Regions from separate parts of the Streptomyces sp. NPDC005728 genome, predicted to be linked through region 1. Evidence: riboswitches for the same ligand, from Rfam matches in the RefSeq annotation. Region 1 holds a riboswitch; the other holds the start of a gene.
The links. A riboswitch is a leader RNA that binds a small molecule or an ion and turns the genes downstream of it on or off. The one in region 1 is predicted to bind ZMP and ZTP.
Positions count from the first base shown of each region.

Region 2: another riboswitch for ZMP and ZTP. It lies ahead of ABZ471_RS32610 (glycine hydroxymethyltransferase); the one in region 1 lies ahead of ABZ471_RS41000 (bifunctional 5,10-methylenetetrahydrofolate dehydrogenase/5,10-methenyltetrahydrofolate cyclohydrolase).

Region 1 covers NZ_JBEXYL010000113.1:277-4,089, reverse strand. The annotation lists gene ABZ471_RS41010 (MarR family transcriptional regulator) at 1-319, opposite strand, end outside; gene ABZ471_RS41005 (hypothetical protein) at 380-1,219, shown strand; ZMP/ZTP riboswitch at 1,247-1,327, shown strand; gene ABZ471_RS41000 (bifunctional 5,10-methylenetetrahydrofolate dehydrogenase/5,10-methenyltetrahydrofolate cyclohydrolase) at 1,350-2,198, shown strand; gene ABZ471_RS40995 (CU044_5270 family protein) at 2,199-3,221, opposite strand; gene ABZ471_RS40990 (sigma-70 family RNA polymerase sigma factor) at 3,214-3,777, opposite strand.
Region 2 covers NZ_JBEXYL010000063.1:26,486-30,298, reverse strand. The annotation lists gene ABZ471_RS32620 (glutathionylspermidine synthase family protein) at 1-956, shown strand, start outside; gene rocD (ornithine--oxo-acid transaminase) at 964-2,169, opposite strand; ZMP/ZTP riboswitch at 2,272-2,361, shown strand; gene ABZ471_RS32610 (glycine hydroxymethyltransferase) at 2,394-3,813, shown strand, end outside.

The DNA.
Region 1 (3,813 bases):
CGCCGGTCTCGTGGGTGCGGGTGATCAGCCCGGCCTCCTCGATGGGCCCGAGCCGCGCCGACAGCGCGCCCCGGGTCAGCCCGAGCCGGTCGGCGAGCAGCGAGGGACTGGACTCGTACGGCGGCCCGGACCTGCGCAGCATCAACAGCACCTTGTACTGCCAGTACTTCAGTCCGTCGGAGTCCAGGACGTCCCGGCGGGCCTGGGCGGTGTGCCGACCGAGGATCGCCAGCCGGGCCACGATCGCCTCCTTGACCGGGTCCAGCCAGTCCAGCTCGCCCACCCAGACGGCCACATGCCGGTCCACCGAGTCCTGCATTACCTGCCCCTCACAGTGGTTTTCTTGTGGATCATTTTCCGGATAACTACCTTGCCCGGCATGACCCCTGCAACGAACGCCTTCGTAGATCTCGACGAACTCCTTCGTTCCGTCCGTGAGTTGAGCGTCGCCGGCCGCTGGGAGCGGGCCGCCCGGCTGCTCGCCGCGGCCGCCGTCGACGAGCCGGCCGCCCGTGCGCGGATCACCCGGGCCGCCGCCGAAGTCGCCCTGGACCGCGACTGGTTCGCTGGAACGGACACTGCGGCCGAGCCGATCGATGCGGCGGAGAAAGAGTTCCCGGACGGCGACTGGGACACGGACTTCCTGCGCCTCAGGCACACCTACGGCCGGCTGCTCCTGGTCGACGGCACGCTGCGCATCGGCCCGGACGGCAAGGACCCCGAGGAGCTCGCCGCCCTCCTCGACCGGGCGGAGGGCCTGCAGGACAGCGCCCCGGACGAGGTGCGCCGGGGTTGGGCGGCGATGTACCGCGGGCTGATCACGGAGAACCACTTCGCCGACCAGGCGACCGCCGCCATGCACTACGCGGCGGCGCTGCGCGCCGGGGAGGACGGCTCGGACGGTCTGCTGGCCCGCGAGGCGCTGCGGCACCTCGGCAGCCTCGACCACGACGCCGGCGACGACGAGCGGGCCGGGGAGCGCTGGCGCCGGGCCACCGCACTGGGCGCCCGGGCCGGTACCGTGCCCGGCACCCTCTCCCAGCAGCTGCTGCTGGCGGTGCTGGCCCGCGGCGCGGGCGACGAGGCGGGCGCCCGGGCCCTGGGGGCGGAGATCGTCCGCTGGGCCGGGGCCGTCGGCGCGGACCGGCTGGCCGCCCAGGCGGCCGCCTTCCTGGCCGGGGCGGATCCCACGGCGCCCGGTCCCGCGGAGGCGGCCTGAGCGCCGCCCGGCCTCTCGGTTACGCTGTGCGCGGGTCGTGACTGGCGCTGAGGTGGAGTACCACCGGGGAGCGGCCCGTGGTGGATGCCGCGCGCCTGGGCGATGAAGGTCAACCAGCTCAGGAGTGCAGATGACACAGGCCCGCCTCATGGACGGCACCGCCCTCGCCCGCCGTATCGTCGAGGACACCGCGAAGAAGGCCGCCGACCTCACCGAGCGGACGGGCAGCGCGCCCTGTCTGGCCACGGTCCTGGTCGGCGAGGACCCGGCGTCCGTCACCTACGTCCGCATGAAGCAGAACCGCTGCCGCAAGGCGGGCATCGAGTCCCGCCACGTGGCGCTGCCCGCCGCCACGACGACCGCCGAACTCGTGGGCACCCTGCGGGAGTTGTCCGGCGACTCGGCCGTGCACGGCATTCTGCTCCAGCACCCGGTGGGCGACCACGTCGACGAGCGGGCCGCGTTCGAGGCGATCGCGCCGGAGAAGGACGTGGACGGCGTCACCTTCGCCTCGTTCGCCACGATGAGCTTCGGCCTGCCGGGCTTCGTCTCCTGCACGCCCGGCGGGATCCTGCGGCTGCTCGACGAGTACGACGTCGACCCGGCCGGGAAGCGGGCCGTGGTGGTGGGCCGCAGCGCGATCCTCGGCAAGCCGGTGGGCATGCTGCTGCTGGCACGGGACGCGACGGTGACGTACTGCCACTCGCGCACCCGGGACCTGGCGGCCGCGGTCCGCGAGGCGGACATCGTGGTGGCCGCCGTGGGCCGGCCGCGCCTCATCCGGGGCCAGGACATCAAGCCGGGCGCCGTCGTCGTCGACGCGGGCTACAACCCCGGCAACGTCGGCGACGTCGACTTCGACTCGGCCGTGGAGCGTGCCTCGCTGATCACTCCGGTGCCGGGCGGTGTCGGACCGATGACGATCGCCACGCTGCTGGAGCAGACCGTGACCGCCGCCGCCCGGCAGCTCGGGGTGTGATCAGCGCATCCAGGCGCTGTACCCCATGACGTCCCCTGCCTTCACGCCGTACTCCGGGGCGTCTTCGGTGAAGGTGTTCTCCATGCCGAGGACAGCACCGGTACGCGGTTCCAGGATCAGCATGTGCCTGATGCCGCCGGTGTCGTACACGTACGCATGGCCCGGGCGGCCCAGCCGGTCGGTCACCTCGCCGGCCGGTCGCAGCCCCTTGGCTTCCGCGAACAGCCGGACGAGGGCCGCCGACTCGCGGGCGCCCAGGGTCCAGTGGTCGAGCAGTTCCCCGACGGCGTCGAGGAGTTCGGCGGTGGTCAGCGGAGCCGTACTGCGGTCGATCTCGGGGCGGACGGTCTCGGTGAGGTAGGCACGCAGGCCCGCTGCGGTGTGCGGCGGGGTCCCCTCGGGCGGGGCGTCGCTCCACATCGGCGGGTACGTGGTCCGGCTGATCACCTGGCCGTCCGCCACCTCGTGCGGGTCGTTGCCCTCGTCGGTGAGGACCGGGCGGCCCGGCCTGCGCGGGTCGGTCGCCACGACCAGTTCGGTGTGGCTGGCGTCCGCCCGCCAGCGCACCACCCGCTCCTCGGGGACGGTGACGGGAGGCTTGTCGTCGCTCATGCCGAGGCTCCACGACTGCACGTGCGTGCCCTTGCGCAGCCCCGGTGAGCCGCCCGATGCGGCCGCGTCGGCCAGGGCGACCAGCTGCTTGAGGGGTACGGACGTGGAGTGGACGTGGACGGTCAGCGGGCCCGGCGCGGCGACGGCCCGCGGTGTGCTCGAACCGCCGAGCACGGCGTTGACGGCGATCGCAAGGACGACGGTGGTGGCGGCGAGGCCCCAGGCCAGCCGGGCGCGCGGGGTACGGCCGGGGAGCACCGGGAGCAGCCGGACACGGCGCCGTGGGCGGTTCTCGCGCAGCAGGCGCCGGAGTCTTTCCTCTGCACGCCGGTCCAGCGGCCCCTCGCCGAAGTCAGGGCCGTCGGTCGGCACCGGGTTGGCGCGGCGCAGGAGTTCGAGTTCGTCAGCCATGTCGGTCGTCCTTGCAGAGGGCCGCGTCGGCGGAGGCGGGCAGGGCTGCCGCAGCGGGCCGCATCCGGTCGATCTCGGCTCTGAGGCGGCGCCGCGCCCGGTGCAGGCGCATCACCGCGGCCCGTATGCCGCAGCCCAGGGCGACCGCGATCTCGTCGGCACCGAGTTCCTCCCACGCCGCGAGGCGCAGCACCTCCTGGTCCGCCGGGGACAGCCGGGCCAGCGCCTCGTGCACCCAGGCACCGGGGGCCTCCGCGTCGGGGCTGTCCACGACATGCCGGCCGTGCGCGGTCTCGTCGTTGCCGAGCCGGTCCACCAGCCGACGCCGCCGTCCGTAGCCGCGTACCGCGTTGGCCAGGCAGTTGCGTGCCACGCCGTACAGCCAGGGCAGCGGGGCCGCGGGCAGGTCGGCCCGGCGGCGCCAGGCGACCGTGAACACCTCCGCCACCACTTCCTCCACCTCGTCGGCCCGCCCCTGAAGTCGCCTGGCGACATAGCGGCTGACCGCCCAGTAGTGCTCGCGATAGGCAGCGGCGAAGATCTCGTCGTTGCTCATGTTCGTTTCGTGTCCGGCACCCCCCGGATCGTCACA
Region 2 (3,813 bases), on a different contig from region 1:
TCGCCGACCTCGGCATCACCGACCCGCGTATCGCCGGGGCCGTCACCGAGGCCTGGCACCGCCGCGCCGAACTCCCCTCCGTCTACGGCCGCTTCGACCTCTGCTACGACGGCACCGGCCCGGCGAAGCTCCTGGAGTACAACGCCGACACCCCCACGTCCCTGGTGGAGGCCGCCTCACCCCAGTGGTTCTGGATGGAGGAACGTTTTCCCGGCGCCGACCAGTGGAACTCCCTGCACGAACGCCTCGTCGACGCCTGGCGGAAACAGGCCGCGCTGCTCCCGCCGGGCAGCCCCCTGCACTTCGCGCACTCCTCCGCCGACGAACTCGGCGAGGACCTGATGACGGTCGCCTATCTGAAGGAGACCGCCGAACAGGCCGGCCTCGCCACCGACTGGATCTCCATGGAGGAGATCGGCTGGGACACCCTCTCCGGTCGCTTCGTGGACAACCGGCTCCGCTTCATCCGCAGCATCTTCAAGCTCTATCCGTGGGAGTGGCTCACCACCGACGCCTTCGCCGGGCACGTCCTCGACACCCTGGACAACGGCGGCGGCACCGGCACCACCCTGTGGATCGAACCCGCCTGGAAGATGCTCCTGAGCAACAAGGCCCTCCTGGCGATCCTCTGGGAGCTGTACCCCGGCCACCCGAATCTCCTTCCCTCCTACCTGGACGGCCCCCGCGAGCTGGCGCGATCGACCGGTTACGTCGCCAAGCCCCTGCTCGGCCGCGAGGGCGCGGGCGTGACCGTCCACGAGCCCGGCGCCCCGGCCGTCACACGCGACGAACCCTGCTGCTACCAGCAGCTCGCCCCGCTGCCCGCCTTCGACGGCAACCACGTCGTCCTCGGCGCCTGGGTCGTCCAGGACGAGCCGGCCGGCCTCGGCATCCGCGAGTCCTCGGGCCTGATCACCGACGAGTACGCCCGCTTCCTGCCGCACGTGATCCTCTAGGACGTCCCTAGGCCTCCAGGACCGCCCGCAGCTGGGCGAGTCCCCAGTCGAGGTCCTCCTTGCTGATCACCAGCGGCGGGGCGATCCGGATCGTCGCACCATGGGTGTCCTTCACCAGGACGCCCCGGTCCATCAGGCGCTCGGACACCTGCCGGCCCGTCCCGACGCTCGGCGCGATGTCGACCCCGGCCCACAGCCCGCGCCCGCGCACCGCCGTCACCTTGCCGGTGCCGAGCAGGGCGCCCAGCTCCCGGTGCAGATGCTCGCCGAGCTCGGCGGAGCGTGCCTGGTACTCGCCCGTCCGCAGCATCGCGATCACCTCCAGCGCCACCGCGCAGGCCAGCGGATTCCCGCCGAACGTCGACCCGTGCTCGCCCGGCCGGAACACCCCGAGCACCTCGGTGCTCGACACCACCGCCGACACCGGCAGGATCCCGCCGCCCAGTGCCTTCCCCAGCACATACACATCCGGTACGACGCCCTCGTGCTCGCAGGCGAACGTCCGCCCGGTCCGGCCCAGCCCCGACTGGATCTCGTCGGCGATGAACAGCACGTCCCGCTGCCGGGTCAGCTCGCGCACCGCCGGCAGGTAACCGGCCGGCGGGACGATCACGCCCGACTCGCCCTGGATCGGTTCGAGCAGTACCGCGACCGTGTTCTCGGTGAGCGCCGACCGCATCGCGGTCAGGTCGCCGTACGGCACGATCTGGAAGCCCGGCGTGTAGGGCCCGAAGTCCGCCCGTGCCTCGGGGTCGGTGGAGAAGCTGATGACCGTCGTCGTACGCCCGTGGAAGTTGCCGGTCGCGACCACGATCTTCGCCATCTCCGCGGGCACCCCCTTCACCCGGTACCCCCACTTCCGGGCGGTCTTCACCGCCGTCTCCACCGCCTCGACGCCGGTGTTCATCGGCAGCACCATCGACATGCCGCACAGATGGGCCAGCTGCTCGCAGAACGCGGCGAACCGGTCGTGGTGGAACGCCCGCGACGTCAGCGTCACCCGCTCCAGCTGCGCCTTGGCCGCCTCCACCAGCCGCCGGTGGCCGTGGCCGAAGTTCAGGGCCGAGTACCCGGCCAGCAGGTCGAGGTAGCGCCGCCCCTCGACATCCGTCATCCAGGCCCCGTCCGCGGTGGCCACGACCACGGGCAGCGGATGGTAGTTGTGCGCACTGTGGGCGTCGGCGGCGGTGATGAGCGTCTCCGTAGCGTTCACGGGAACTCCAGAGGGCCAGAGAGTCGGGATGCACCCCCTTTCTTATCCTCGCTCGCATGGTGGACGCGGGAACTGCACGATCCGGCGCGCCCGGTAGGCTGATCACCGGGTCGTGACTGGCGCGCTGGGATGGGACGGACCATCGGGGAGCGGCCCGAGTGGGAATGAGTGCCGTGCGCCTGGGCCGAACGTGAACGCTGTACGCACACCGTCCGGAGGTCCCCATGCCAGAGCAGTCCCCGTCCACCGAGTCCACTGCCTTCCGCGCCGCCCTCGACGTGATCCGTGCCGTCGAGCCGCGGGTGGCCGACGCCATCGGCCAGGAGGTGGCCGACCAGCGCGAGATGCTCAAGCTGATCGCCTCCGAGAACTACGCCTCCCCGGCCACCCTGCTGGCGATGGGCAACTGGTTCAGCGACAAGTACGCCGAGGGCACCATCGGCCGCCGCTTCTACGCCGGCTGCCGCAACGTCGACACGGTGGAGTCCCTGGCCGCCGAGCACGCCAAGGCCCTCTTCGGCGCCCGCCACGCCTACGTCCAGCCGCACTCCGGCATCGACGCCAACCTCGTCGCCTTCTGGGCCGTCCTCGCGGACCGGGTGGAGGCCCCGTTCCTGGAGAAGACCGGCGTCCGCCAGGTCAACGACCTCTCCGAGGCCGACTGGGCCCAGCTCCGCCAGGCCTTCGGCAACCAGCGCATGCTCGGCATGTCCCTGGACGCCGGCGGCCACCTCACCCACGGCTTCCGCCCGAACATCTCCGGCAAGATGTTCGACCAGCGCTCCTACGGCACCGACCCGGCCACGGGACTCATCGACTACGAGGCCCTGCGCGCCCAGGCCCGCGAGTTCAAGCCCCTGATCATCGTCGCCGGCTACTCGGCGTACCCGCGTCTGGTGAACTTCCGGATCATGCGCGAGATCGCCGACGAGGTCGGGGCGACCCTGATGGTCGACATGGCCCACTTCGCCGGTCTGGTCGCCGGCAAGGTCCTGACCGGCGACTTCGACCCGGTTCCGCACGCCCAGATCGTCACCACGACCACCCACAAGTCCCTGCGCGGCCCGCGCGGCGGCATGGTCCTGTGCGACGACTCCCTGAAGGACCAGGTCGACCGCGGCTGCCCGATGGTCCTCGGCGGTCCGCTCCCGCACGTCATGGCCGCGAAGGCCGTCGCCCTCGCCGAGGCCCGCCGGCCCTCCTTCCAGGACTACGCCCAGCGCATCGTCGACAACTCCCGCGCCCTCGCCGAGGGCCTGATGCGCCGCGGCGCCACCCTGGTCACCGGCGGCACGGACAACCACCTCAACCTGATCGACGTGGCCACCTCCTACGGCCTCACCGGCCGCCAGGCCGAAACGGCCCTCCTCGACTCGGGCATCGTCACCAACCGCAACGCCATCCCGGCCGACCCGAACGGCGCCTGGTACACCTCCGGCATCCGCATCGGCACCCCCGCACTGACCACGCGTGGCCTCGGCACCGCGGAGATGGACGAGGTCGCCGGCCTCATCGACCGCGTCCTCACCACCGCCGAGCCGGGCACCACCAAGTCGGGCGCCCCGTCCAAGGCCGCCCACGTCCTGGACCCGAAGGTGGCGGAGGAGATCGCCCAGCGGGCGACGGACCTGGTGGCGGGGTTCC